Regions from separate parts of the Mesorhizobium sp. BAC0120 genome, predicted to be linked through region 1. Evidence: riboswitches for the same ligand, from Rfam matches in the RefSeq annotation. Region 1 holds a riboswitch; the other holds the start of a gene.

Evidence for each region. A riboswitch is a leader RNA that binds a small molecule or an ion and turns the genes downstream of it on or off. The one in region 1 is predicted to bind cobalamin.
Region 2: it holds a riboswitch for cobalamin, as region 1 does, so the genes downstream of both, SAZ10_RS02080 (DUF1636 family protein) here and SAZ10_RS07485 (ABC transporter ATP-binding protein) in region 1, are expected to answer to the same signal.

Annotation. Positions count from the first base shown of each region.
Region 1 is NZ_JAWRCU010000003.1:126,207-141,123, reverse strand. It holds gene SAZ10_RS07505 (autotransporter domain-containing protein) at 1-3,970, shown strand, start outside; gene SAZ10_RS07500 (S41 family peptidase) at 4,231-5,232, shown strand; gene SAZ10_RS07495 (GNAT family N-acetyltransferase) at 5,320-5,835, opposite strand; gene SAZ10_RS07490 (alpha/beta hydrolase) at 6,217-7,101, opposite strand; cobalamin riboswitch at 7,576-7,783, shown strand; gene SAZ10_RS07485 (ABC transporter ATP-binding protein) at 7,990-8,778, shown strand; gene SAZ10_RS07480 (ABC transporter substrate-binding protein) at 8,801-9,748, shown strand; gene SAZ10_RS07475 (iron ABC transporter permease) at 9,751-10,764, shown strand; gene SAZ10_RS07470 (mandelate racemase/muconate lactonizing enzyme family protein) at 10,827-12,023, opposite strand; gene SAZ10_RS07465 (NIPSNAP family protein) at 12,033-12,359, opposite strand; gene SAZ10_RS07460 (mandelate racemase/muconate lactonizing enzyme family protein) at 12,407-13,768, opposite strand; gene SAZ10_RS07455 (mandelate racemase/muconate lactonizing enzyme family protein) at 13,863-14,917, opposite strand, start outside.
Region 2 is NZ_JAWRCU010000001.1:443,485-458,401, reverse strand. It holds gene SAZ10_RS02105 (precorrin-2 C(20)-methyltransferase) at 1-559, opposite strand, end outside; gene SAZ10_RS02100 (precorrin-8X methylmutase) at 556-1,188, opposite strand; gene cobG (precorrin-3B synthase) at 1,185-2,699, opposite strand; gene cobN (cobaltochelatase subunit CobN) at 2,696-6,256, opposite strand; gene cobW (cobalamin biosynthesis protein CobW) at 6,259-7,296, opposite strand; gene SAZ10_RS02080 (DUF1636 family protein) at 7,293-7,712, opposite strand; cobalamin riboswitch at 7,768-7,977, opposite strand; cobalamin riboswitch at 8,071-8,267, shown strand; gene SAZ10_RS02075 (CbtB domain-containing protein) at 8,303-8,482, shown strand; gene SAZ10_RS02070 (CbtA family protein) at 8,498-9,280, shown strand; gene cobU (bifunctional adenosylcobinamide kinase/adenosylcobinamide-phosphate guanylyltransferase) at 9,273-9,785, shown strand; gene cobO (cob(I)yrinic acid a,c-diamide adenosyltransferase) at 9,787-10,401, shown strand; gene SAZ10_RS02055 (cobyric acid synthase) at 10,630-12,093, shown strand; gene cbiB (adenosylcobinamide-phosphate synthase CbiB) at 12,074-13,048, opposite strand; gene cobD (threonine-phosphate decarboxylase CobD) at 13,047-14,108, shown strand; gene SAZ10_RS02040 (tyrosine phosphatase family protein) at 14,105-14,614, shown strand; gene SAZ10_RS02035 (creatininase family protein) at 14,624-14,917, opposite strand, start outside.

The DNA.
Region 1 (14,917 bases):
AGACTTTTACAGCCGGGCCGGCACGATATTCGGCGTGGCCGGCGGGGTTTTCGATCTCTACGGCGTCAGTCAGACCGTCTATGAGCTGACCAGCCTGGGGACTGTGACCGGTGGCACGATCACCAATAACGGCGCCGATGCCGCCGTTCTCACGATATCGAACAGTGGCCTGTTTGCCGGGACGATCGCCGACGGCACCAATACGGTTGCGCTGCGCAAGGAAGGCGACGGCCTCCTCCAGCTGCGCGGCAACAACAACTATTCGGGCGGCACGACACTTGTCGGGGGTATACTCGATCTCGGCCATTCCAATGCGCTTGGAACAGGCAATCTGAATATTGAAGGTCTGGGTTCCGTCATCTCGCTCGGGGATCGAGTAGACATCGGCAACAGCATCGTGCTCGGCGATGCGGCGCACGCTGCGACAGTCTCCTTGCAAGTTCTCGATTCAGGGATAGGCTTTCTGGGCGGAGCCATCAGCGGCACCGGAGACATCTTCAAGACCGGCACTGGCGAACTCCGGCTCTGGGGCGCGCATTCAGTGGATGGGCGCATCTTCATCAACGCCGGCATATTGACGTCCGACGCGGACGCTGGCGGCGACATCTCCGATGCGGCTTCGCTCATCATCGACCGGAACGCGACCTTCCGCGTCATCGGGCAGGAGAAGGTGGGAGATATTGCCGGCACCGGCACGGTTCGCGTCGAGGCCGCCTCTCAGCTGACCGTCGGGCGGAACCGGTTCGATACGAGTTTTTCCGGCCGGATCACGGGGGAGGGCGTTCTTCGCAAGGAAGGTGACGCCACGCTGACGCTGCGCAGCAGCAACACCTATTCCGGCGGCACCTTTCTGGCGCAGGGGAAGCTGGTTGCAGCGGCCACGGGCGCGCTTGGCACCGGTGACCTGCGCGTCGGCGCCGCCACGCGGCTTGTCCTTGTCGACGGCGTCCGGCTCGACAACGACGTCACGCTTGACTGGTACAATCTCGACGTAGAGGTGGCGGGCGGAGGCAGCGCCACGCTCGGTGGGCGCATCTACCAGACCAATCCGGTGGAGAATCTGGAATTCTACAAACGTGGCAGTGGGACGCTCGTGCTCGCCGGTATGGGTTCGGAGGTGGACTTCGCGGAAGTCCAAGCCGGCACGTTGCAGGTGGATGGCTATCTGACGGCCCCCGTCACCGTGCTGTCGGACGCCACCCTCACCGGCATCGGCACGATCGCCGGCAATGTCGCGATTGACGGCATTCTGGCGGGCAGTTCCGACCAGAGCCTGACCATCGAAGGCAATCTCGCGCTGAACCGCAACGCTTCAGTCGATGTCAGGCTCGGCGCGCCCAGCAATGCTGCCCTCTTCGGCATCAGCGGCAACCTGACGCTGGATGGCTGGCTGAACATCGAGGATGCGGGTGGTTTCGGGCAGGGTGTCTATCGTCTGTTCGACTATGGCGGGGCGCTGACCGATAACGGACTCGAGGTCAATGGCCTGCCGGACGGCATCGCCCGCGGCGACGTCAGCGTCCAGACGGCGATCGCCCATCAGGTCAACATCGTGGTTGGGGATGCCCCCGGACCGGGCGAAGTCCCGACAATCCAGTTCTGGGACGGCGCCAACACTACCGCCGATGGACAGATCTCGGGCGGCGGCGGTACCTGGAACGCGTCCTCGACCAACTGGACGGACGCCAATGGCCAGGCCAACCACGCATGGGGCGGCCGGTTCGCCGTGTTCCAAGGCACCTCCGGTGTCGTCACGGTGGATGGGAGCAACGGTCCGGCGAGCGTGACCGGCATGCAGTTCGCTGTCAGCGGCTATCAAGTGAACGGTGGCCCGATCTCGCTCGCCGCGCCGCAGACCGTCATCCGTGTCGGCGACGGAACGGATGCCGGCAGCAGCTACCGCGCCGTCATCGCATCGAATCTCACCGGCCCTGGCGGGCTGGTCAAGGACGATCTCGGGTTTCTCATACTCGCCGGCAACAACAGCTATCAGGGCAACACGATTGTCCGCGCCGGCATGCTCGCGGGCAATGCGAACAGCATCCGCAACAACATCGTCAACAATGGCCTGGTGCGCTTCAACCAGAATACGGATGCTTCCTTCGCAGGCAGCATTACCGGCATCGGCCGCATGGAGAAGGAGGGTGGCGGCACCTTGCGGCTGACGGGCCTCAATACGCTCGATTGGGTGGTTCAGGAGGGCGCATTGTCCTCGACCACTGGCCTGTTTCGCAGCAATGTCGACACCCGCGATGCCGGCGTGATGCGTTTCGAGCAGAACGAATCGGGCATCTATGCCGGCAAGATCAGTGGCGCGGGCGAGTTGAGCTTCGCCGCCGGGGCCGGAAACACGATCACGCTCACCGGCGATTCCAGCGGCTTCACCGGTGAAGCCACGGTTGAAAACGGCGCCTTGGCGGTAAACGGCCGGCTTGGCGGCACGCTCGATGTGCTGGCAAGCGGCCGACTTCAGGGCATCGGCACGGTGGGAGACACGACCATCTCGGGCACGATCGCACCGGGCAACTCGATCGGCACGCTCAATGTCGCGGGCGACATCACCTTCAATCCGGGCTCGATCTATGAAGTCGAGACAAATGCCGCGGGGCAGTCGGATCGCATCAACGCCACCGGCACGGCGACGATCAATGGCGGCACCGTCCGGGTGTTGGCCGGAGCGGGCAACTACGTGCCGCAGAGCCTATATACGATCCTTCATGCCGATGGCGGGCGCTCGGGCACTTTTGCCGGTGCGACCTCGAACCTCGCCTTCCTCGATCCCTTGCTCAGCTATGACGCCAACAGCGTCTATCTGAGGCTGACGCGCAACGCTGTTGCTTTCCGGAATGTCGGCCTCACGCGCAACCAGATCGCCGCCGGCGGCGGCGTCGAAAGCCTGGGAAGCGGCAACGCAGTCTACGACGCGGTGCTGAACCTGTCGGCCGATCAGGCGCGCGCCGGCTTCGACCAGCTGTCGGGCGAAATCCATGCCTCGGCCCGCACCGCGCTGATCGAGGACAGCCGCTTCATCCGCAATGCGGTCAACGACCGCATCCGCGCGGCCTTCGCCGACGTGGGAGCGTCCGGCGGCACGGTCGTCACCTATGAAGACGGCAAGCCGCGGGCAGAGGAGGCGAGCACCGATCGCTTCGCGATCTGGAGTGAGGCGCTCGGCTCCTGGGGGCATACTGATGGCGACGGCAACGCGGCGCGCCTCAACCGCTCGACCGGCGGCTTCTTCATCGGTGCGGACGGGCTGGTGTTCGACAGCTGGCGCTTCGGCGCGGTGGCCGGCTACAGCCACACGAGATTCGACGTGGAGGATCGCCACTCGTCGGGCTCGAGCGACAACTACCATGTCGGCCTCTATGGCGGCACGCAATGGGGGGCGTTCGCTCTGCGCACTGGTGCGGCCTACTCCTGGCACGACATCTCGAGCAGCCGCAGTATCGCCTTCCCGGGCTTCAGCGACAGCCTGAAGAGCGACTACGGCGCCGCGACGGCGCAGGTGTTTGGCGAACTGGCTTCTGAGGTCTCGATGGGCGCCGCGCGCTTCGAGCCTTTCGCCAACCTCGCTTATGTGAACCTGCATACGGATGGCTTCACGGAAGAAGGCAAGGCCGCTGCGCTGACGAGCGCTTCGGCCAACACGGACGTGTCCTTCACGACGCTTGGCCTGCGCGCCTCGACGACCTTCGATGTCAATGGTGCGAACCTCACCGCCAAGGGCATGGTCGGCTGGCGGCATGCCTTTGGCGACGTGACGCCGCTCTCCACCCTGCGCTTCGCAGGCGGCGGCGATGCCTTCACGATCGGCGGCGTTCCGATCGCGCGCGATGCTGCGGTGGTGGAAGCGGGCCTCGACTACGCGCTGACGTCATCCGCCGTGCTCGGCATCTCTTATGGGGGCCAGTTCGGCTCGGGGGTCATCGATCAGTCGATGAAGGCAAACTTCAGCGTCAAGTTCTGAGCGCGAGCAAAGCCCCCGGGGCTGCACCGGGCCGATCGGGGGAGGAGCAATCCTCCCCTCGCATAGCTTGCTCCCCGGAGGGCAGCTGGACGCGGTGGACCGGAGTTCAACGCTCACGGGGCATCGCTGTGAATGTCTGTCGCCAGCTCAGAGTTTGCGATCCTGTCGCGAAAGTCAGGATTTCTGCGAGGTTGTATTCGCCATCGATTTGTCCAAAGTTGGCAATCGCCATAGTGCTTTGAATCATAACCGAGAGCCAGATGCCGTACCGCCGATCGCCGCTCCTAGCCGCCTGCTTCGCGACAATCTCCACGCTGATAGCGGTTCCATCCGCGACAAGAGCCGCGGCAGATTCCGACACGGCGCAGAGCGTGCCCTTGGATCAGGCATCGGTCGGGAAGGTGATCGGAAGTATCATCGTCGAGCTGCGCGAAGGCTATGTGTTCCCGGACAAGGGAGTGCAGGCCGCCGATGTGCTGGAGAAGGCATTGGCAGAGAACGCCTATGCCGGCGTGACTGATCCGAGCCAGTTTGCGGTGCGGCTCACCGAACAGCTCCAGGCGATCACCAGGGATAGCCATATGAGGGTGATCTTCGGCTTGCCATTCCCTAATCAGCCTCCACCTTCCACGCCGCAGGATGCCGGCTTTGAGGTGAAACGGCTAGACGGCAATATCGGATACATCCACTTGGCGCGGTTCGTTCCGCCTGAGGTCTTCAACCCAGCAGCCGACGACGCCATGCGCAACCAGTCGGATACCGCCGCGCTCATCATCGACATGCGGGACAACGGCGGCGGGCATCCTGAATCGGTAGCCTACCTCACCAGCTTCTTTCTCGATCCGGGCAAGCGCGTTCATATCAACGACCTTGTCTGGCGCAATCGTGGAACTTCGACCTTCAGAACGGAGGCGTTCTGGAGTTCGCCGACGCCGGTGAGCTATCTCGGCAAGCCTGTCTATGTCCTGGTTGGCCCAAAGACCTATTCGGCGGGTGAGGAATTTGCCTATGACCTGCAAGTGCTCAAGCGCGCGACCGTGGTCGGCGAAAAAACGCGCGGAGGAGCGAACCCGGGCGGTCTGAATGAACTCGGTTCCGACCTCTTCGTTGTCGTGCCGAGTGGCAGGGCGGAAAATCCGATCACGCACGGCAATTGGGGAGGTGTTGGCGTGCGCCCTGACGTCCAGGCTGCCCCTGGGACCACTCAGGAAACTGCCGTGGCATTGGTGATGGGCCGACTAGCCACGCCATTGACAAGGTAAGGTAGTCCCAACTTGAAGCCGATGCGCCAGCTTTCGCGCTGGCTCTTCTAGCTTGTGCCGTTGGTCGTGCCGCGCCACTGGCCCGCTTCAGGAGGCAGTTCCCTGGAGTTTTCTTTTCATGAAAATAGTGATGGGTTCCAGGCTGGCCGGAACCGTGCGGAAGCTGTCGCTTCTCTTAAAGCCAAAGGAATCGTAGAGCGCTATGGCGTCGCGCATGAATGTGACTGTTTCCAGCCGTACGACGGAGTATCCGTCCCTGCGCATCGCATCGATGCATGCGGTCATTAGGCCGCGGGCAACGCCTCTGCCTCGCATCTCGGGCCGTACATACATTTTCTGCAGTTCTGCGATATCGCCAGCTGACTTCGAATAGCCGGCACACCCGGCAATATTCTCATCTATCCGCGCCAGGAAGAAGCCTGCATCAGGCCTGCTGAACTTTTCCTGCAGGGTTTCGGGCGTGTGCCCGTAAATATATTCAATCAGTTCAGCATCTGGCACTCCGAAGTTGCGAGACTGTTCCGCGTCCCATTTTCTCATGGCATCGATCAGCGTGTGCGCCTCTTCAAAATCAGTTAGAGTATTTATTGCGCGAATTTTCATGATTTACACGTTCAAAATCAGATTGTGCCACCGTTGGGAAATGCAGATCATCACGGTCGGCTCAGTCCTGGCAATAATCCTGTCTACCGAACGGGAACTCTATCTGAAGAAGAAGCATAGTTCCCGGTCACTGACAATACACCGGGAGCAGAAGAAGCATCCTGGTTGCGCTATGGCATAGATGATCGGACAATTGGCGCCGCGGAAAACCCGAACGTCCGCGGCCAGATCTTTCCCGAGCGAAACGATTTTCGTAATCTCAGACGTGGTCGTTTGAGGGTGGCGTGGATCAATCGGACAAGATGGAGACTGTGATCCATGCTCTGCATGACGCATCGGCCGACGCCGATCGCCGGCGCTTCGACGACCGCATTCCAGCGCTTAGCCGGCGTCAGCGTTGATGCCGAGAAACTGCAGGATCACCCTCGCTGTCTGGTCAGGAAATTCCTCGTAGAAGGAGAGCTTGCCTTGCGGCAACTCAACACTCTCCACCGACGCGAGTGATGTGAGCGCGGTCATTTCCGCCTTCGACTTGGCGGGTGCCGAACCGCCATAGACGACCAGGATGCTCGACCTGACGCGCGTGGCCGCGTCGAGGAATGCCGTGCGATCGGCAAAGGGATCGAGTTCCCCGGTGACGAAGCGCAGCGAGGCATGGCGTGCGCCCGGCGCTTCGGTGACGGCGCGCTTTTCGGCCATTCGCTCTGGCGTCAGCCAGTCCGGGTCGGCATAGACATGGCCGCGCGCCATCATGCGGATAACAGGGCCGTTGACGTTGAGGCGATAAAGGGCCGAGCCGACGAGCGGTGGATCGACGGCTCTCGCAAGCCAGCGAAACAGCCGCATGCGCCGCCCTGTCATTGTCGGCAAGGGCCCGCGCCAGGTCGGCGAAAGCAGGCATAGCCGACCGGTGCTCGCCGGATGGTCGGCGGCCTCAGCCAATGCGTAGCCTGCTGCATGGCCGGCCGCGATCGTCACGGAGGGCTGGACGACGCGATCGAGCACGAAGCGGAGAAAGGCGCGATAGTGGTCGGGCCGCCAGTCGATTTTTGGGCGCGCAAATGTCCCGAAGCCGGGCCAATCGGTCGCCACGATCGAGAAGGCGGCGCCGAGCCGCTCCTGCAAGGGGCGCATCTCGGTGCGGGTCGAGATGGAGCTGAGCGCGGGCAACAGCAGAAGGCTCGGTCCTTGCCCAAAGCGGGTCAGGCCGAGGCGGATCCGCTTGCCGTCAGCCTCCCATTCGATCTGCTCTTCGCTACAATCCATGGCTCACCTGAATGGCGCAGGACCTCAGACGATTGTGCAGGCATGCATGCCGGCAACCAATTGTCGGCAGTCGCTTCGGTCGCTTGTTCCGCATCAAACCCGGTATTTCAAGAAGCCTGCTCGACAACATCACGAGAGGTTTGGAGCCGCTGGTTCGACTCCTGCGATACGTGTCGTCTCAGCGCTTCCTTGGTCTGCATCGCGGCTGTCTCAACGGGACAATGTGCGGCAGCTCCCTTGACGAATGTAATAACATAACATATCCCGTGGTCAACTCTCGCCGAGAAGGTAGCGAGCTTCCCCGAGGAGCGGCCGAAAGATCGATGATCGAAGGCTTCGCAGGCTGACAAGAGCGGCTGGCCGATTGCGACTTGCCACCGGCCGACTGCTCGCTATACGCCGCCTGAGCAGCGGCTTGAAAGGAGGAGAGCGACGGATCGGAAAGAATCGCCATTGCCACGACGCGACGGCCACAATAGGCTTCCGCATGATGGTGCTCCGAGTTGAGAAGATTCGGGGTGAAAAGGGAACGTGGTGCGGCTCTTCGGGGCCAAAGCCATGGCTGCCCCCGCAACTGTAAGCGGCGAGCAATATCCGAACAGCCACTGGCCGAAAGGCCGGGAAGGCAGGATGGCGCGAGGACCCGCGAGCCAGGAGACCTGCCATCATTGCGAGTTGACCGGACGGGGTGTGCCGGGAGGAAGCTTCGAAAGCGGCCTGGCGCCGCTATTGCGGCCGTCCTTCCGTGCCTGATCGAAAGAGGTATCGGTTGGAAGGCGTATCAGTTCTTCACAGCGTCGATGTACGCATCCGCTGGCTCGCCGACGGGAGGCCGGCGCGCTCGCAAGAGCGGGATCATGCTCTCGCGGCATTGCCAAAGGCAGTGCCATGAGCGCAGCGGTTCTCGAGGCGCGGCATCTTTCATGCCGGACCGAAGCCGGCATCAGCCTCGTCGAGGATGTCAGCCTGGAAATCAGCGCGGGCGAAAGGCTCGCCATCATAGGTCCCAACGGCGCCGGCAAGACGACGCTACTTCGCATGCTCACCGGCATGCTTCGGCCGAGCCAAGGGCTGGTCAGGCTCGCCGGCCATCGGCTCGACCGGCTGTCGGCGGCGGAACGGGCGCTGAGCATCGCCGTGGTCGGCCAGTCCGACCAGCCGGATCCGCGCCTCGCCGTGATCGATTATGTGGAGCTAGGCCGCGTGCCGCATGCGGGCCTGCGCCGCAGGAGCGAGGACCGCGATGTCGTCGTGGATGCGCTGAAGCGGACCAAATTGCTGCCGCTGCTTGCCCGCACGATCGGCTCGCTTTCAGGCGGCGAGCGGCAGCGTGCGCAGCTTGCCCGGGCCATCGCGCAGGAACCGAAGGTCCTCTTTCTCGACGAGCCGACCAACCATCTCGACCCTCGTGCCCGCGGCGAGCTTCTCGAGCTCGTGGCAGGGCTCGGGATCGCCGTCGTTGCGGTGCTGCACGACCTGCCGCTGGTCGCGCCTTTCGCCACGCGCGTGGCCGTCATGAACCGGGCGCGGCTGGCGGCGCTCGGACTGCCCCGAGAGACGCTGACGCCTGCCCTCGTGCGCGAGATCTTTGCGGTCGACGTGCTGAGATTGCCGCATCCGGGAGAAGAAGATCGTGAGCTGACGGTCTTCGACGTCCCGATCCGCCTTTCCCGCTGATCCCGATTCAATGGAGGACCGAATGAAACGCCTTGTGCTTTGCATTGCCGCCACGCTTGTTGCGCCGACGGCTTTCGCCTTTCCCGTCACCGTCGACAGTTGCGGCACGCCGCTGACCTTCGATGCGGCGCCGAAGCGCGCCGTCATCCAGGACATCAACATGGCCGAAATGGCCTTTGCGCTGAGACTGCAGCCTTCGATCGTCGGCCTGACCGGCATCACCGGCTGGTACAAGGTCGGACCCGAGTTCAAGGCAGAGCAAGGCTCGATCCCGGAACTCGCTCCCAAATATCCGACCTTGGAGAACCTCCTTGCGGTCGAGCCCGATTTCTTCTTCGCCGGCTGGTACTACGGCATGAAACCGGGCGGCGACGTCACGCCCGATACGCTTGCGCCTCACGGCATCAAGACGCTGGTGCTGACCGAAAGCTGCGTTCATCTCGACAAGAACCGGCCTGTCGCCTCGATGGATCTCCTGTTTGGCGACGTCGAAAAGCTCGGCCAGATATTCGATAGGGAAGCCGAGGCCGAAAAGCTCGTCGCCGGGTGGAAGGAGAGGCTTGCCGACATCACGGCCAAGGTCGGCGAGCGCAATGGCACGCGGGTGTTCCTCTACGATTCCGGCGAGGACAAGCCGTTCACCGCCGGCAAATTCGCAATCCCGACGGCAATGATCGAGGCCGCCGGCGGCAACAACATCATGGCCGACATGGAAACAAGCTGGGGCAATACCGACTGGGAAACGGTCGCCGCTCACAACCCCGAATTCCTGATCCTGCTCGATTACCAGGACGACGCCGGCTACCGGAAGCTGCTCGACTTCCTCAAGGCTCATCCGGCGATGAAGGAGACCGACGCGGTGAAGAATGAGCGGTTCGTCGCGCTCCGCTACGCCGAGCTCACCCCCGGCCCGGCAAACATCGAGGCGATCGACAAGATCGCGAGGGCGATGCATCCGGAAGCCTTCTGAGCTTGACGCCCCGACACTTCGGACCGGCAATTGGCGCGGGAGCGGTGCTGATCGTCGCTCTCGCGCTCGTTTCGATCGCCTATGGCTCGACGGTCATTCCGCTCAGCGAGGTGATCGCGTCGCTGGCACATGCGGCCGGCTTCGACGTCGCGGCCGTCTCCGGGCCGGTCGGTAAGATCGTCGTCGACCTTCGCCTGCCCCGAGCCATTCTCGCTATCTCAGTCGGCGCCGGCCTCGGCATCGTTGGCGCATTGCTGCAGACGGTGACGCGCAACGACCTTGCCGACCCGTTCCTCTTCGGTCTGTCGTCGGGAGCGGCCGCGGGCGCGGTGTCGGTCATCACTGTCTTCGGCGACCGCCTCGGCGTCTGGACGCTGCCGGTTGCTGCCTTCACCGGCGGCATCCTCACCGCAGTCGTGGTGCTGTTGCTCGTCGCCCGTATCCGCGGCCAGGGGCCGGAGCGTCTGATCCTCGCCGGCCTCGCCGTCTCCTTCCTGTTCACGGCGTTGACGAATTACCTCGTCTTTGCCGGGGACCAGCGTGCCGCCCACTCCGTGCTCTTCTGGACAATGGGTGGGCTCGGGCTGGCCCGCTGGGACAATATCGGCCTGGCAGTTCTGGGCGTCGCGGCAATCGCGATCTTTGCGCTCCGCAATCACCGCCGGCTCGACGCCTTCCTCGCCGGCGAGAACGCGGCCGAGAGCCTCGGCGTGCGGGTCGGCCGGTTCAGGATGCTGACCTTCCTCGCGGCGGCCTTCTCGACGGCGATCCTGGTCTCGGTCGCCGGCGTGATCGGCTTCGTCGGGCTGATGATCCCGCATCTGGCGCGCCGCATCGCAGGGCAGCTTCACCAGCGCCTCGTCGTCGCCTGCGCCGTGTTCGGCGCCGTGCTGCTCATGGCCAGCGACCTTCTCGCCCGCACCTTGCTGCCGCCGCAAGAGCTGCCGATCGGGATCATCACGAGTTCGATCGGCGCGCTCTTCGTCGTCGCCACTTTGATCCGCAGCCGTTTCTGATCGGGAGCAAAGCTGGGGCAAGATCGGCGCTCACAAAGAGGCCCGCTGGCTCACGAGCAATGTCAATCGAAGAAGCCGGCGTCCTCTTCTGCGAGATACCTCCTCGCGCCCTGCGCGTCGATGTCGAGACCGAGCCCGGGCGCCTCGAGCAGATCCACCATGCTGTCCTTCACGATCGGCCTGGGCAGGCCGACGATGATGTCCTCCCACCAGGGATCGGAAGCGCTCGGATATTCGAAGGCAATGTAGTTGGCCGGGAGCGTCGCGCAGACATTGATCAGCGCGCCCAGCCCCAAGAGGCCGTTCGCCGTGCCGTGGGGAGCCATCATGATCGAATGCATGTAGGCGTGCTCTGCCACCCATTTGAGCTCGGCGATGCCGCCGATGTCGGCCGGGTCGGGGCCGATGATGCGCACCGCCTGCGTCTCGATCAGTTCCTTGAAGTTGTGGCGCAGATAGATCTGCTCGCCCGTATGGATGGGCGTCGAGGTCGAGGTTGTCAGCTCGCGATAAGCCTGAGGGTTGACCCAGGGCACGTAGTCCCCGGTCAGCATGTCCTCGAGCCACATGAGGTTGTATCTCTCCACGGCCTGGGCGAAGCGGATCGCATCGGGCAGGAACCAGCCGGGGCCGCAATCGAGCGCCAGCGAAACCTTGTCGCCCAGCACCTCCTTCATGGCGATCACGCAGTCGATCATGTGCGCCATACCGCGCTCGCTGATCTGCCCTTGGCTCATGGCGCCGTGATAGGTCGGTGGCTGGGCGACTCCGTAGTGGAAGTCGGGCACATTGTACTTCATGTTGGAATGAAAGCTGATTCCCTGCTTGATCATGAAGAAGTTTTCGGGCCGCTCCATCATCCATCGGACGTCAGCCGCATAGTCTTCGGGCCTGTCGCCGGTCCGCTTCCTGCGGATCGAGCCGTTATAGACCCGCACCTTGTCCCGTACCTTGCCGCCGAGCAGCTTGTACACGGGGACGCCGGCGGCCTTGCCGGCAATGTCCCAAAGCGCATGCTCGATCGCGCTGACCGCGGCGCCATAGGGCTTGAACGAGCCACGTTGCCTGATCTTCAGCATCACGCGCTCGACATCCGTCGGGTCCTCGCCGATCAGCGCTTCGCGGAAGTGCAGCACGAAGGGTTTCAGATAGGGCTTGGTCCATTCCGCCTCGCCGAGGCCGTAAATGCCTTCGTCGGTGACGATGCGGACGACGGGATGCTTGCCGATAACGGCGCAGCGAAGGTCGGTGATTTTCATGGGCGGCCCCTATTTCACCGAAGAGAAGGCCGTGGGTGTCAGCAGTTGATTGGTGACATTGGCGACAATCTGTCCGTCGCGCTCAGACTCATCACGCGCCTTGAGCCAATCCGGATCGGTGGTGAAAGCCGTCCATTTCGTCTCGCGCTCGGCGAGGGATTCCCAGGCGAGGAAATAGGTGAGGCGCTGGTTGCTTTCGCCAACCATCGTCGTGAAGAATCCAGCCTGTCGGATGCCGTGCCTGTCCCACAGCGCCAGCGTATGGTCGGCAAAACGCTTGAGCAGCGCCGGCAGGCGGCCAGGCAGGCAGTCATAGACTCTGAGCTCGTAGATCATGGTTCTCCCCAAAGTGTTGCTCAGTCCCAATGCAGGTCGCAAGCCCATCAGCTCCATGTGCGGTCCCACGACCACTCGTCGTCCCAGCGGTCGGTCGGCTGCCAGATGCCACTGACGCCCGGCTGAAGGTGCTGCAGCAGCAGTTCGTCGTTGAGGTCGTCGATACCGAGGCCAGGCTTGTCCGTCACCGTGATGAAGCCGTCCTTGACGATCGGCTTGGGCAGGCCGATGGCGATGTCATCCCACCACGGCACGTCGACCGAGTGGTATTCGAGCGCCATGAAGTTCTCGGTGGCGACCGCCACATGCGCGGCGGCTATTGCCGCTATCGGACTTTCGGCCATGTGAATGGCCATGGCGACGCCGTGGTCCTGCGCCGCATCGCCAATCTTCTTCGTCTCAAGGATACCGCCCGAGGTCAGCAGGTCGGGATGGATGACCGAGATGCCCGATTTGAGCAGCGGCTCGAATCCTTCCTTGAGATAGATGTCTTCGCCCGTGCAGATCGGAACCGACGTCGCCTCCTGCAGCTGCCGGTACTGCTCGGTGTACTGCCAGGGGATAACGTCCTCGAGCCAGGCCGGGACGTATTTTTCGATCCGCTTGGCGAGACGGATGCCGTTCTGCAGCGAGATGTGGCCGACATGGTCGATCGCGAGCGGGATCTCGTAGCCGATGACTTCGCGGACTTCGTGGATGTATTGCTCGAGCAGGTCGATACCCTTTTCGGTAAAGTGCAGGCCGCTGAAGGGATGGCGCACGTTCTGCAGGTCATAGGCGGCATTGCGCAGCCGACGCTCTTCCAGCGTTCGCGCCGGGAGCCGGCCGGCATGCGTGCGGTAGCCTTCGAGCGTACCGGCGGGAGCCACGACCGTGCCCGGGATGTCGGCGATCTGCATCAGGCCCAGGTCCATCTTGAGGAAGGTGAACCCCAGGTTCATGCGCTCCTTGAGGCGCTTGCCGGTCTCGGTGCCGCTCGGCTTTTCCGCGTCGGTGTCGCAATAGATGCGCACATGATCGCGGAACTTGCCACCCAGCATCTGGTAGATCGGCACGCCGTAAGCTTTGCCGGCGAGGTCCCACAGCGCGATCTCAATTGCCGAGACACCGCCGCCCTGCCGCCCGTGGCCGCCGAACTGCTTGATGCGGCGGAACAACCGGTCGATATCACAGGGGTTCTCGCCAAGCAGTCGGCTCTTGAGCATCAGCGCGTAGGTGGCGCTAGCGCCGTCGCGCACCTCTCCCAGGCCGACGATGCCCTGGTTGGTGTAAATCTTGAGGAGTGCCGAGGTGAACGGCGCGCCTGTGATCTCGGCGACGCGCATATCGGTGATGCGCAATTCGCTCGGGCCCGACGCGATACGCACATTGTTCTCGATCGCCTCTCCGGGCGTGCTGCGGCTCGTCATCTTTCCTCCTCGATTTTTCAGGATTGGCTGCTTGACTGGCCCTTCAGCCTGGCAATGGCCCGCGCTCCGCCCGTTAAGTCGGCACGGAGCGTTGCTAGCCCAACTCGATCTCGTGGGCCTGCAGGTAGTCGCGGTTCACCTCAATGCCGAGACCAGGCCTCGACGTCAGCTTGAGGCTGCCATTCGAATTGTCGAGCGGTCTGTCGATAAGGTGGTTGTACTTGCCGAGGTTCCATTCCGACGTTTCGAGCCTGTAGAAGTTGGGAACGGTCATCATCACCTGCGCTCCGGCAACCACGTTGATCGGTCCCGCGGCGTCATGTGGCGAGACCGGGACGTAGTAGGCCTCGCACAGGGCCGAAATCTTCTTGAGCTCGGTTATGCCGCCGGTCCAGGTGACGTCCGGCATGATGTAGTCGGCGAGCTTGTTCTCGAGCACCGGCACGAAATCCCACTTCGTGTGGCCGCGCTCGCCCCACGAGATGGCGGCACTGACCTTCTCACGCACCTGCTTAAGGGCGTTGAGGCTCTCGGGCGGGCAGGGCTCCTCGAACCAGTCGATCTGGCCGGCTTCCTCAAGGCTTCGACAGAGGCGGATGGCGGTGGGGACGTCGAAGCGGCCATGCGCGTCGATGAGAATCTCGACATCGGGCCCCGCCGTTTCGCGGATCAGAGCCGTGAGTTCAGCGGCTTCGCGCTCGTCCTTGCGGGTCATGCTGCCATCAAGGTAGCCATCGCGCTGTTCGCGGGGCAGGCCATCGGTACTGCGGCCCTGATAGGGAAAAGGATCGAACTTGAGCGCGGTGTGTCCGGACTCGACGATGTCCCGAATCTCGCGGACCACAGCCTCCTTGCTGGTGAATCTGGCCTGGTTGGGATGGGTGTAGAGCGCGATTTCATCGCGTACCGGTCCGCCCAGCAGTTCGTAAATCGGCTTACCGAGGACTTTGCCCCGGATGTCCCAGAGGGCTATGTCGATGGCGCTCACGCATTCCACGGCAGCGCCGCGGCTGCCCATGTAGGTGAAGCTGCGGAAAATCTTGTGCCAGAGGTGCTCGATGCGGGCCGGATCCTCGCCTTTCACGGCGACGCCGATCTGCCGCAGGATCGTGCAGAGAGCGCGGTTGGCGAGCCTCGTGGTGGTGGTGA
Region 2 (14,917 bases), on a different contig from region 1:
TGCGGCCAACCTTCATGATGACCGCGGCATCCGTATCCGCGAGCCGCCGCGTCAGCTCTTCTTCGCTCATTGTGCCCGGCAGCACCGACAACACGTCGTCGCCCTGAACGATCGGCTGGCCTGTCGCCGACCAGCATCCGGACATGGCGGTGACGCCGGGGATCACCTCGGTCGGGAAACGAGGGGCGAGCCTCACATGCAGATGCATGTAGGAGCCGTAGAAAAGCGGATCGCCTTCCGACAGCACGGCAACGTTGCGGCCCGCTTGGAGGTGCTCGGCAATCCTGGCGACGGATTCCTCGTAGAAATTCGTCAGCAGCACTCGGTAGTCGTTGTGTTCCTTGTCGATTTCCGTCGTCACCGGATAGAGCAGCGGCAATTCGATCCAGCCCGGCCGCACATATGCTTCGATGATCCTGCGCGCATTGCTGCCATTGCCGCGCTTGGCGAAATGGGCGAGCACGTCCGCCTTTTCCAGCGCGCGCACAGCCTTCAGCGTCAGCAGTTCAGGGTCGCCGGGACCGGTGCCCACGCCGTAGAGATGGCCGACCGCGGTCATATGCCTGCCCTCGCAAGCGCATTGATGCAGGCGGCGGTCATCGCGCTGCCGCCGAGCCGCCCGCGCACGATCGCGAAAGGAATGCCAAGGGCGCTTTCCGCCAGCGCATCCTTCGATTCGGCCGCACCTACGAAGCCGACCGGCATGCCGATGATCGCGGCCGGCTTCGGGCCGCTGGCTGCAATCTTTTCCAGGAGATAGAACAATGCGGTGGGCGCATTGCCGATCGCGACCAGCGCACCCTCGAGCCGCTCGCCCCAGAGCTCGATCGCCGCGGCCGAGCGCGTGTTGCCGATCCGTGCCGCAATCGATGCCGTGCGCGGGTCGCGCAGCGCGCAGATCACATCGTTGCCAGCTGGCAGCCGCGCGCGGGTGACGCCATGCGCGACCATCTCGGCATCGCAGAAGATCGGCGCGCCGGCTGCGAGCGCCTCGCGCGCCGCCGCGACGAAGTCTCCTGAAAAGACGAAATTCTTCGTTGCCTCGACCTGGCCGCAGGCGTGAATCATGCGGATGGCGATATCTGCTTCTTCGGGCGAGAAGCGCGACAGATCCGCCTCTGCGCGGATGATGGCGAAGGAGCGCTCATATATCGCCGTGCCGTCCTTGATATACTCATATGCGGTCATCGGCGGGTTTCCACAGGCTCCTTGGTTACAAATGCATCGGCTTCCGAGCCGACAAACGCGTTCGCCAGCCGGCTCGCACCGAGGCGGTTCAGGCAGGCGGTTTCGCCCTCGCGGGACTGTCTTTCGGCTGCAATGAGCGCAGCGACGCGCCGGAATGCGGCCACGGTATCTTTCTTTGCGACGCTGGCGATCGGTTGCTTTCCCCAGGCTTCGACCACCAGGCCGGCGCCGTCGTCAAGGCCGAGCAGAGTGAGACCGGCATGGCCTGGCCTGGCACAGCGTTTTGCGCAGCCGGAGACGTGCAGGTCGAAACCGGATGGCAAGGCTGGGGCGACATCTGCCGCGATCGCGCGCGCCGGAATATGACCCGAAGCACAGGCGGGCGCGCCGGGGCAGGCGGCCATGCGAGAGCGCGGGTCGCCGGGGTCGATGATGAGGGTGGCTTGCCTTGCTGCGTCGCGGATGGCGTTAGCCGAGGATTCCGAGGGGCAGAGCAGGATGAGGGTGCGTCGGGGTGCGAGGCGGATTTCGGTAGCGCCGAGGGATTCGGCCCTCGTGATGAAGGCGATCAGTTGCGCGGCGTGCAGATGGCCGAAGGGAAGGGCCGCTGGGAGGGCAAATTGGCCGTTCGTCAGCGCAAGTATGCCGGCTGGCGCCACATAATGATTGCGATGCTTCCGCTCTACGGCGCCCCCCTCTGTCCTGCCGGACATCTCCCCCACAGGGGGGGAGATCGGCCGCTTTGAGGAAGCCGCATCTCCTGCAGCGTTGGCGATTGGCAAAATCCTCGATGACAGCGCAATCTCCCCCCTTGTGGGGGAGATGTCCGGCAGGACAGAGGGGGGCGCCGTAGAGCGCCGAACTTTGACAATGATCTCTCTCAGGATTTCAGGCGATAAGTTTCGCGCCCGGCCTTCTCGGCCAAGTGCCGCAATCTCACTGAGGATCGCCAGCGCCGCGTCGCATGCAGTATCTTGCTCAAACTCGCCGAGATGAGTTGCCGTAGCCGCATCCCCGGCCACGGCAAGTTCCCAGGCGACGCCGCATCTCGTCAACCGAACGTCGCCCGCCACCTCATCCAAGCCAGACCGCCCGCCGCCATCCACCACGACCGACACTTTCGGCCCAAGCCGAGCTTCGAGACCCGCCCCCGCAATCCCGGCACGAATGCGCGCCGCGAGCGGGCGCGGATCGGCGATCTCCTCTGGGTCGAGCCCGGCGAGCGGGCCCGTCTCGACCGGAACACCGCCACGCACTTCGATGCCGAGCGCGTCGACCTCGGCTGCCAGTTGTGCGGCCGACTTCGCCGTCAGCCCCCTGATCTGCAGGCTCCCGCGCGCCGTGACCTCGGTGATACCGTTGCCGTGGCGCTGCGCCGCTTCAGATAATGCGATCAATGCCTTGGGCGACAATCCTGAAGCGACAGGATTAAGACGTGTCAGCAACCCATCGCCGGTCTGCATCGGCGCAGCAAGCGTCGGGCAAAGACCTCGGCGGAGTAGCGCGTTCATGCGGCGATCTCCTGAGAGCGTGCCTCGGCGATCAGGGCGGCAAGGTCGTCGTCGATCGAATTGCGCAGCGGGTGCCAGAGGCCGCGCCGGCGCGCCGCCGCGAGCCGCTCGGCTATCGAGCGGGCCGCGGCCGGGTTCTCGCGCAGCATGAATTCACGTACCTTCGCGTCGCCCAAATAGGCGTCGTGCACGGCCTCGATCAGCGCGCCCGGAATTGCGCCGGTCGTCTCAGCAAAACCGACAAGCCGGTCGACAGTCTCCGCGAATTCGGCCGCGCCGCGCGGTCCGTGCCGCATCTGGCCCTCGATGAAGCGCGGGTTGACGGCGCGCGCCCGGACCGCCCGCGCGACAGCCTCGACGACCGAGCGCGCGCGTGGGCGAGCTGGATCGGTCGTGTCGAGCGCAATCAGGTCGGCGCTGCGGCCAAGCGCGGCAAGGGCTGCGGCAAAGCCGCCGATGAAGGCGACATCGGCCGAACCCTCGAGTATGTCGCGGCCGGGGTCGTCGCCGCTGTGGATCAGCAGCTCGGCCTGGGACAGCCGTTCGGCAAAGGCGCCCGGCGCCGCTTCGCCGTCGCCGTCCGTGCCGCCGAAGCTGTGAGAGGTCGCCTCCATGAAGGCGCGGCCGATCTCTTCGCGCTCGCCCCATCTGCCGCTCGAAAGCAGTTCCTCGATGCCTGCCCCGTAAGTGCCGGGCGAGGTGCCGAACACGCGGCGCGGTGCCTTGCCTGCATGACGGAAGGCCTCGGCAAGCGGATTCTCGCCATCGGCCTCGTCGCGTGAGGCGACAGCTTGGACAGCGGCATCGATCAGTGCGATCTGTGCCGGGAACATGTCGCGGAACAGACCGGAGATGCGGAATGTAACGTCGATGCGCGGCCGGCCAAGCACGGCGGGCGGAAGGACCTCGATGCCGGTGACACGGCCCGTCGCGGCATCCCATTGCGGGCGGCAGCCCATCAGGGCCAGCCCTTGCGCGATCTCCTCACCGCCGGTCCGCAGGCTCGCGCTGCCCCAGAGATCGATCACTAGCGAGCGCGGCCAGTCGCCATGATCCTGGGCATAGCGGCGCAGCACCTCGTCCGCAGCCGCCTTGCCAAGGTCGCAGGCGGTCGGGGTGGGCATGGTGCGCGGATCGGCTGTGAAGAGGTTGCGGCCGGTCGGCAGCACGTCGCCACGGCCGCGCGCCGGCGCGCCCGCCGGCCCAGCGGCGACATGGCGGCCGTCGAGCGCGGCAAGCAGAGCAGTCCTCTCGGCCTCGGCGCTCTTCAGCCTCAGCGTCTCGGGCTCGCCGGGTGCAGCACGGCCGAAGACGTGCAGCCCGTCCTTGATGGCGAAATCCTTGAGGTCGCAGAGCCAGGCGTCGATGCTGAGCAAGGCGGAATCAGGGTCGTCATCGCTGTCGACGCCAGCCTCGCCAGCGAGTCCCGTCTCGTGGGCCGTCTCGACGATCAGTTTCGCGAGCCGGTCACGACGGCGGCGGTCGAGGCCATCCGCCTGCGCATACTCGTCGACCAGCCGCTCGAGCTTCTGCTGGTTTTCGTCGAGTCCTGCGCCGGTGAGCGGCGGAGGCAGGTGACCGATCGTAGCTGCGGCAATGCGGCGTTTGGCTTGCGCGGCCTCACCGGGATTGCTGACGATGAAGGGGTAGACAACCGGCAGCGGCCCGGTGACGATCTCCGGGAAGCAGTTTTGGCTCAACGCCACCGTCTTGCCGGGCAGCCATTCCAGCGTGCCATGCGCGCCGACATGGACCAGCGCATGACAGCCCAGCGTTTCGCGCAGCCAGAGGCCGAAGGCGATCAACTCATGGCGGGGCGGCAGCTTGGGGTCGTGATAGTCGGCGCGGCGATCCTCGGTGCGGCCGCGGTCGGGGGCGAGGGCGACGGTGATGTTGCCGAAGTGCGCGGCTCGGAAGGCGATTTTTCGGTGAAGCTGCCGCCCTTCGGCGCCCCCCTCTGTCCTGCCGGACATCTCCCCCACGAGGGGGGAGATTGCGACGGCCGCGTTGGTTTCGCCAATCTTCGACGTAGCAGGAGAGGCGGTTTCCTCGAAGCTGCCAATCTCCCCCCTTGTGGGGGAGATGTCCGGCAGGACAGAGGGGGGCAACGTAGAGCGCCGCGCCTCAGGCATTTCCTCGACGCAATCTGAACCCGCCCCCCACGCCGCCTCAACCGCAGCCATAGCCTCGACCGGCAGCGTCTGAGCCAGTCCCACATATTCCTCGACGCCCAGCCCTTCTCCCGCGCGCTCCAGCAGATCCAGCAACGCCCGCGGCGAATCCGGAATCCCTTCAACGGCATAGCCGGCGTCCTTCAGGTCATGCAGCATGGCAAGCACGCTCGTGGGTACATCGAGGCCGACGGCATAGCCGGTGCGGCCCGCAGCGCCGGGATAGTCCGGCATCAGGATCGCGATGCGGCGCCCTGCCGGCGGCGTGCGTTGTAAGCGGATCATCGCCGCGATTCGGGCGGCGACCTGCGCGATCCGGTCCGGCTCCGGGCGATTGAGGAAGCCGCGGAAGGCGAGCGCGTCGTCAGCTTCGCGCTCGGCTTTGAAGCCCAGCGCGCCGGCCTGGATGCGGCCGTCGAGCTCCGGCAGCACGACATGCATGGCAAGATCAGCAGGTGCGAGACCGCGCTGGCCATCCTGCCATGCCTCATGCCGGGTCGTCGCCGCGAAGGCCTGGAATACCGGCACCCCGATACGGTCGAACAACGTATCGGCGCCAGGCTCGGCCCCGCTCGCAAAGGCAGTGGCCGTCACGATTGCGGCAGGCGACAGCGCCGCTGCCGCCTCCTCAACGAAGGTGACAACGGCCGCGTCCTTGAGACTCGACACGAAGACTGGCGCCGCAGCAATGCCATAGTGACCGAGCGCCTCGGCCAAAGCGTCGATCGGTGCCACATCGGCGGCGAGCAGCATCGAGCGGTAGAAGAGAATGGGAACGACGGGCGCGGCGCCGGGGATGCTTGCCGGATCAGCGTAGTGCGCTCGCGTTTTGCCGGTCGACGGATCATAAAAACCGACTTTCGGCAGCGGCTCGGCTTTGCTGACATAGACGTCACAGCCGGTAAGGCGCGCCATGCGCCGTATGGCGAGCCGCATATTCGCAGGCCCGCCCTCGCGGAAGCAGGCGAGCAGCGCATCGAGTTCCGTCTCGCAGAGCGTCGAGAGCTCGATCAATCGCCCGTCTCGCTCATGGCTCTCGCCGGGCAACAGCGCCAGCGCGAAATCGTGTTCGCGCGCTGCCGCCGCGAGTTGGTCGCAGCCGTAACGCCACCATTCATAGCCACCGAGGATGCGGACCAGGACCACCCGTGCATGCCGGGCGACCTTGTCGATCCAAAGGTCCACCGACATCGGATGCCGCAGGTCGCGCAGTGACGCGAGCCGCATTTCGGGCACCGCGCCGGCTTCCGCCTTCCAGGCAGCGGCGAGCGCTGCAAGGTCGCTGTCGGTGAAGGACAGCGCCACCATGTCGGCAGGCGTCTGGTTCAGATCGACCGGCTCGGCCAGATCTTCCAGAGACGCCGACGTGGTGGCGAGAAGGTGCATCGTCAGCCCGCCAGTATCTTTTCGATCGCGCTGCGGTCGATGCCTTTGAGGCCGATCACGACCAGCCGGCTGCGACGTTCGTCGGCGGCAGTCCAGGCGCGGTCGTAATAGTGGCTGACGCGTGGGCCGACGGCCTGCACGAGCAGTCGCATCGGCTTGCCGCCGACCTCGACGAAGCCTTTGACCCGCAGCACGTTCTCTCTTTCGGCCGCTTCGCGGACGCGCTCGGCGAGCTTTGCCGGGTCGGGAACCGCCGGGATCTCCACGACGAAGCTGTCGAACTCGTCATGCTCGTGGTCGAGTTCGTCGTCATGATGCGTCTTGCGCGCGTCGATCTCGTCCTCGACCGCCAGGCCCAGGCCGAGCAGGATCGATGGATCGACCTTGCCATGCGTGGATGGCACGATTTTCACGGCGCGCGCCAGGTGCTCGCCGACGATGGCATTGGCGCGTGCAGCGCCTTCGGCGTCGATCAGGTCGCTCTTCGACAGAATCACGAGATCGGCGCAGGCGACCTGGTCCTCGAACACCTCTTCGACCGGATCGTCATGGTCGAGCGAGGAATCGTCGATGCGCTGCGCCGCAAGCGCGTCCAGATCGGAGGCGACCTTACCGTCGGCCAGCGCCGCGCCGTCGACCACGGCGATGACGCCGTCGACTGTCACGCGGCCCTTTACCGACGGCCACTGGAAGGCCTGCACGAGAGGCTTCGGCAGGGCGAGGCCCGAGGTCTCGATGAGGATGTGGTCCACCTTCGGCGCCCGTGACAGGATGGTGTCGAGCGCCGGCACGAAATCGTCGGCCACGGTGCAGCAGATGCAGCCATTCGCCAGCTCCACCACATTCTCCTCCGGACAGGCATCGACGCCGCAGCCCTTCAGGATCTCGCCGTCGATCCCGACATCGCCGAACTCATTGACGATGATCGCCAGCCTCTTGCCGCCTGCGTTCTCGAGGATGTTGCGGATCAGCGTCGTCTTGCCGGCGCCGAGAAAGCCGGTGACGACGGTGCAGGGGACGCGTTCGAGCGATGCTGTCATGAATTGGTTCCGATGATGCTGAGGGGAGGGATGCGGGCAACCAGCCCGCGCTTCAGGCTTTCCGGCCGGCCGCGCCAGGGCAGCAGGCCGTCAGTCGAGGTAGCGAAGAGGCGGGCGCCCTCGACGAGGTCGGCGGCGCAGTCGACGGTGAGGTCGCCGAAGACATAGCTCCAGGCGCCTTCCTTTATCAGCGCTGCTGAAAGGCGGCGCTTGCAGTTGCCCAGGCATTCGATCTCAACGACCGGGATATCATGTTGGGCCGCCGCCCGCTGCGTGGCGGCAGCGAGGATTTGGCCGGGGCGGGGCGATGCGTCGGACCCCGACGAATCGCGGCAGGTGCGACAGATCAGGATAGCGACTTCGCCCGACGGTTTGGCCGGTCGAAAGGCATCAGGTGCCGCGCTCTGATCGGGGATATCGCGCTCGAATTCCAACCCTGATCTCCACGCCCGGGAACACCCGCCAGGCTTCGAGGAAGACGTTCGCGACGGCAGGTCTCCTGGCTCGCAGGTCATTGCCCTTGCGCCGCCTTCCCGGGCTTGCCGCCCAGTGGCCATCGGCGCTCGGCTCACCGCTTACAGTTGCGGGGACAGCCGCGGAGTTGGGGCCTTTTCGCCCCGCACCGCATTCCCTCTTAGCCCTTCCCCTTGCAAGGGAGGGACCGTCACTTTGGCATTTATGCTGCCGCGATGATCGCTGTCAACGACGCGGGCGTCTGCTCCTTTTGCGACCGTCCATGTCCGAAATTCGATTTGCCGTCGAGGCAAATTCGTCTATGGTCTCGTCGTCGGCGGTTCCCGTAAGGGAGCCAAGAGGGAATGCGGTGAGGGTTTTTCGCCTGAAGCCGCGGCTGCCCCCGCAACTGTGAGCGACAAGTTCGCCCCGAATGCCACTGGGCCTTTTGGCCTGGGAAGGTAAAGGCGAGCATCGAGTCGCGAGCCAGGAGACCTGCCGCCGGCATGCTTCTCTCGAGAGCCCTCGGGTGGAGGGCGAAAAGGATGGGACAATGACTACTGCTTCTGCTTCCCTCGGCGCATCGGTCAGCCGGCAATCGCGTCTTATGCAGCTGGCGCTCGCCGGACTGCTCGGCCTGTTCGTGGTCGGCTTCGTCGGCTTCTCGCATATCGACGCCGTTCACAATGCGGCGCACGACTATCGCCATTCGATGTCATTCCCCTGCCACTGACGAAAGCCTGAAACCATGTCTGTCTTTCGCAACGTCGTCTTCGTGGCGGCGCTGGCGGGGCTTGTGGCTGCGGTCGTGATGACCGCGCTGCAGATGTTCTCGACTGTGCCGCTCATCCTCCAGGCTGAGGATTATGAGCAGGCCGCAGATGTGAGCGGCCATGACCATGCCGCGTTCCCGGCTGATCAGCATGCCGGTGCCGCCGACATGTCCACCACGGCTATGGCGTCGGAAGCCGCCGCGCCCGCGCACGAACATGGGGAAGGCGCCTGGGAGCCGGCTGACGGCTTCGAGCGCTATTCCTTCACAGCGCTTGCCAACATCGTCACGGGAATCGGCTTCGCGCTGATCCTGGTCGTCGCCTCTGAGTTCGCCGGCGGGCTCGCCAGCTGGCGTCAGGGGCTGCTCTGGGGCCTTGCCGGTTTTGCCGTCTTTACGCTGGCGCCGGGGCTTGGCCTGCCACCTGAACTGCCCGCAATGCCCGCCGCGGATCTCGCCGCACGCCAGGTCTGGTGGTGGGGAACCGCTGCGGCAACGGCGGCCGGGCTGACGCTGATCGCGTTCCGGCGCGCGCTGCCCCTCGCGGCTCTAGGCGTCGCGTTGATTGTCGTCCCGCATATCATCGGCGCGCCGCAGCCGGCCGATTTCGAGACGCCGATCCCGGAGGGGCTGCACCATCAGTTCGTGGTGGCAGTGACGGTCACCAACCTGGTGTTCTGGGTCGTTCTCGGCATGGCAGCAGGGGCGTTGCGCTCACGCTTCATGAGCGGCGAGGACCTGCGCTCGAGCTTTGCCTGAGCCTGGCCTGACGCTCATCATCGGCGGTGCGCGCTCGGGTAAGAGCGCGCATGCCGAAAGGCTGGTCGCCGAGCTTGAGCCGCCGTGGACCTATATCGCGACGGCCGAGGCCTATGACGACGAGATGCGCGAGCGGATCGCCATGCATCAGACCCGTCGCGATGAACGGTGGCGGACGCTGGATGCGCCGCTCGACCTGGCCGGGGCACTCGAAGGCATTACCGAGGGAGCGCCTGTGCTGGTCGACTGCCTGACGTTATGGCTGACGAACCATATGCTGGCAGGCCATGATCTCGAAGCCGAGTGCCGGCGGCTCCTCGAGGTGCTGACGAAGCCCAGGGGAGCGTGGTTCGTGGTTTCCAACGAGGTCGGCTTGGGCATCGTCCCCGACAATGCGCTGGCGCGCCGCTTCCGCGACGAGGCGGGTCGGCTCAACCAGCGGGTAGCGGCGGTGGCGGATCACGTGATCCTCACGGTCGCCGGACTTCCGATGCAGGTGAAATGAGATGGCTGAAATTGATCGGAAGGAAGCCGAGCGGCATCGCGCCAAGATGGAAAAGCGCAAAGCCGTGCAGGATGCCGAGGTGGCCTCGAAGACGATCGAGAAGGGACTGTTGATCGTCAACACCGGGCCGGGCAAGGGCAAGTCGACCGCTGCCTTCGGCCTGGCATTGAGGATGCTCGGCCATGGCCGCCGAGTGGGCGTCGTCCAGTTCGTCAAGGGCGCCTGGCATACCGGGGAGAAAGATGCCTTCGCCGTCTTCGGCGACCGCATCGAATGGCATGCGATGGGAGAAGGCTTCACCTGGGAGACGCAGGACAAGGCGCGCGACATTGCCGCTGCGGAGCGTGCCTGGGCGAAGGCCAGGGAACTGATGGCCGATCCGTCGATCGGGCTCGTGATCCTCGACGAGCTCAACATCGCGCTCCGCTATGATTATCTCGACCTTGCCGAAGTCGTAGCGGCGCTGCAGGCCCGGCGTGAGGACCTGCACGTCGTCGTCACCGGCCGCAACGCCAAACCGCAGCTGATCGAGGCTGCGGATCTGGTTACGGAGATGGCGCTTGTGAAGCATCACTTCGCTGCGGGCGTGAAGGCGCAGAAGGGGATAGAGTTCTGAGCCTGTGATGTTGGCGCTCTACCTTGCCCCCCTCTGTCCTGCCGGACATCTCCCCCGCAAGGGGGGAGATTGGACGGCCGCCTTGGTTTCGCCAATCGCCAACACAGAACTAGATGCTGTCAAATATGAAGGCCAATCTCCCCCCTTGTGGGGGAGATGTCCGGCAGGACAGAGGGGGGCGCGACAGGGCGCCGACCGTTCCGAACCTAACGTTGCGGTACCCCTCCCATGACCGCCCGCGCCATCATGTTCCAGGGCACCGGCTCGGATGTCGGCAAGTCGCTGATCGTCGCAGGGCTGGTGCGGGCGCTCACCAATCGCGGGCTCAAGGTACGGCCCTTCAAGCCGCAGAACATGTCGAACAATGCTGCGGTCACCATCGACGGCGGCGAGATCGGCCGTGCGCAGGCCTTGCAGGCGCGCGCTGCGCGCGTGGCGCCGAGCGTCCATATGAATCCCGTCCTACTGAAGCCACAGAGTGAGGTCGGCGCGCAGGTCGTGGTGCAGGGGAGGGTTTTCGGTGCGGCCCGGGCCGCCGAGTATCAGTCCATCAAGGCGACGCTGATGCCGGCCGTGCTCGACAGTTTCGCGGCGCTCAGGCGCGAGGCCGACCTCGTGCTGGTCGAAGGGGCAGGCAGTGCCTCGGAGGTCAATCTGCGCGAGAACGACATCGCCAATATGGGATTTGCCCGAGCAGCACAGGTTCCGGTCGTCGTCATCGGCGACATCGACCGCGGCGGCGTGATCGCGAGTCTCGTCGGCACCAAGGCCGTGCTCACCTCCGATGATGCGGGCATGGTGCGCGGCTTTCTCGTCAACAAATTCCGCGGCGACCCCGCGCTGTTTCAAGACGGCATGGCGATGATCGCCAAGGCGACGGGTTGGGAGACGCTCGGGCTGGTTCCGCATTTTGCGGAGGCACACAGCCTGCCCGCCGAAGATGCGCTCGGCCTGATGGCGAAGGACAAGCGACGGCCAAAGGAAGCGAAGGTCAAAGTCGCGGTACCGATCCTGCCGCATGTCTCGAATTTCGACGACCTCGATCCGCTCGAAGCGGAGCCCGAGGTGGAGGTCGTCAAAGTAATGCCGGGCTCGGTCATTCCCGGCGACGCGGACCTCGTCATCCTGCTCGGCTCGAAATCGACGATCGCCGACCTTTCGGCGCTACGCAAGACGGGCCTGGACATCGATATCGCCGCGCATCGTCGACGCGGCGGGCTCGTTCTGGGGCTCTGTGGCGGCTATCAGATGCTCGGGCGGCGGCTGAACGATCCGGACGGGATCGAGGGACCGGCCGGGAGTGTGGACGGGCTGGCGCTGCTCGATGTCGAGACGCGGCTGACCGCGGAGAAGCGCCTCGTTGCGGTGACCGGAACCACCGCCGACGGCACGCCCTTTCTGGGCTACGAAATGCATATGGGTGCGACCGACGGACCTGACCGGGCGCGGCCCTTCGCGGAACTCGCGGACGGCACGCCGGAGGGCGCAGTTTCAGCGGACGGGAAGGTTGCCGGCACCTATGTGCACGGCCTGTTCGCCGACGACCGCCAGCGTGCGGCATGGCTCGAGCGGCTAGGTGCTATGAGCGGCGGCTTCGACTACGAGGCAGGCGTGGATGAGACGCTCGACAAGCTGGCGGTGCATCTTGAGAAATATGTCGATCTCGACCGGATCATTGCCCTTGCAGAATGACGGCCGCAGCGACAATCCCGATCACGGCACCCAGCAGCAGGTCGGCCGCATGATAGAGTTTCAGCGCCCTGCGGATGTCCGCTGCAGTCGCTGCGCGCCGACCTCCGGCGCCCATCTCGGCATCGCCCACGAGCACGCCGCCGTAATAGCGCGGGCCTGCGAGCGACAGGCCGAGCGCGCCGGCCATCGCCGCCTCCGGCCAGCCGGCATTAGGCGACCGGTGCTTCGACGCATCGCGCAGGACCGATTTCCAGGCTCTGCCCGGAGAGGCGCCGGGCACGATGAAAGCCGCTGCAATGATGAGCAGTGCGGCAAGCCGCGAGGCGGGAAGGTTGATCAGGTCGTCGAGGCGGGCTGCGGCCCAACCGAAGGCCTGGTGGCGAGGCGTTTTGTGGCCGATCATGGAGTCGGCCGTATTCACGGCCTTGTAGGCCACGCCCCCGGCGAGGCCGCCGATCGCCAGCCAGAAGGCTGGCGCCACCACGCCATCGGAGAAGTTCTCGGCAAGGCTTTCGATCGCCGCGCGCGAAACGCCGGCTTCGTCGAGACGTTCCGGATCGCGGCCGACGATCATCGAAACCGCCTTGCGGCCTTGCGCAAGTCCGCCGGTCTCAAGCCCCGTAGCGACCCTTCCGACATGCTCGGCGAGGCTCTTTTGGGCAAGCAGGCTGCTCGCCGGGATGGCCGTTGCGATGATGCCGAAGGGGATCAGGCTGAAAATGCTCTCGATAAGCAATGCAGGTACAATCGCCGCAACGAGCAGGATCGCCAATGCGAGCATGCCCATTGTTTGTCGCAGCCTCGGCGAATCGAATTGGCTATTCAGCCTCCGGTCGAGCAGCGAGATCAGACTGCCGATCCACGTGACGGGATGACCAATCGCCTTGAACAGCCGGTCTGGATAGCCGAACGCGAGTTCCAGCAGAAGCGACAGGAAAGCGAGAGGAAAGGCCATGGCGCGCCCTGAAGCGAGGCTCCGTCGAACAATATTAGATCAGCCAGTGCTCGATCACGGCGGCAGCCTTGCGAACGCGCGCCAGCTGTTTCCCGGCGCGCCGGAGCCGTGGATCGATCTTTCGACCGGGATCAACCCGCACTCCTATCCGTTTTTCGATTTGCCGCAAGCGGCGTTGACGCTGCTGCCCGAGCGGTCACGTATCGCCGAGCTCTGCGCCGTCGCGGCGCAGGCCTATGGCGCGCCTTCTGGCGCAAATATAGTCGCGGCGCCGGGGACGCAGATCCTGCTACCCCTCGCGATGCGGCTGGCGGATCCCGGCCGGGCCGTGATCCTCGGCCCCACCTATGCCGAGCATGCGCGTGCGGCCGCGCTCGCCGGGCACCAGGTTGTTGAGACCAGCCGCATCGAGGATCTCTCGGCTGCCGATCTCGCGGTCGTCGTCAATCCGAACAATCCCGACGGCCGCGTTCTCGAACCCGGCCTCCTTCTGGAGCTTGCCGCAACCCTGCGGGGGAGAGACGGGCTGCTCGTCGTCGACGAGGCCTTCATGGATGTCGGACCGGCCGGCGCCAGCCTGGCCGGCGACGCCGACCAGGACGGACTCATCGTTCTGAAATCCTTCGGCAAGTTCTTCGGTCTCGCCGGCCTCAGGCTGGGCTTCGCCCTGGCATCATGGCCGATCGTTCAAAGGCTCGAAGGGGAGCTTGGGCCATGGGCGGTATCGGGTCCCGCGCTCGAATATGGCCTCAAGGCGCTTGCCGATCAGGGTTGGCGCTCGGCTATGCAGAAACTCCTGGAACAGGAAGCAGCGCTGCTCGATGCGCTGCTCGCCCGCCACGGAATCACCGTCAACGGCGGCACGCCGCTCTTCCGATTCGTCGAGCACCAGGATGCCGCACTCATTTTCCACCGACTTGGGGCCGAGGGCATCCTCGTCAGGCGATTCGAGCGCTTGCCGAACTGCCTGCGTTTCGGCCTTCCGGCTGGAGAGGTCGAACGGGGACGCCTTGATAAGGCCTTGACGGAATGGCGCGAAAAGCGGGATGAGGCGCCATGATCTATGTTTGCCCGCTTTCGAAAATCGAGGAAACAGCCGCGAGAACCGGCGCGAACCGAATGGTGACACTGATCACCGCCGGCACGCAGGTGCTGCGGCCGACAGGGCTTGCCGAAGCGGACCACCTGTTCCTCGCAATGCACGACATCATCGAGGAGCTGCCTGACATGACGCCGCCGGGCGATGCGCATGTCGAAGCGCTGCTCGACTTCGCGCATAACTGGAACCGCAGGGCACCGCTTCTGATTCACTGCTTTGCCGGCATCAGCCGCTCGACCGCCGCGGCCTACACGGTCGCCGCCGCGCTTGCTCCGCAGCGCGACGAGGCCGAGCTTGCTGCGACCTTGCGCCGGGTTTCGCCGTCGGCGACCCCGAACATCAGGCTCGTGTCGATTGCCGATCGGCTGCTCGGGCGACAGGGCCGCATGATTGCGGCAATCGAGTCGATCGGCCGGGGCGTGGAAGCCGCCGAAGGCGTTCCGTTCGCGCTGCAGATCGACGGCTGACGGAAAAAGTTAGCTCAGATAATCCGCGAGCTGCGCCTTTCGCACGTCCCTAAGCAGCTTGATGAAGCCTTCCGCCTGAAGGCGCGCGGTGAGGCGGCCTTTCTCGGCGGTCGCAATGCTCGCATCGCCAACTACACCTTGCGGGTTGAGATCGCTTGCGATCCAGGCGAAGGCATGTGTGCCGGTATGGCGAAGCAGCTCGAAATCCTTTTCGGCGCGCGCCACGGCCGAGACGAAATTCCGGGCCTTCGTCATGTCGACAAGGTCCGGACGGAAATGCAGCATCAGCGATGTCTCGACATC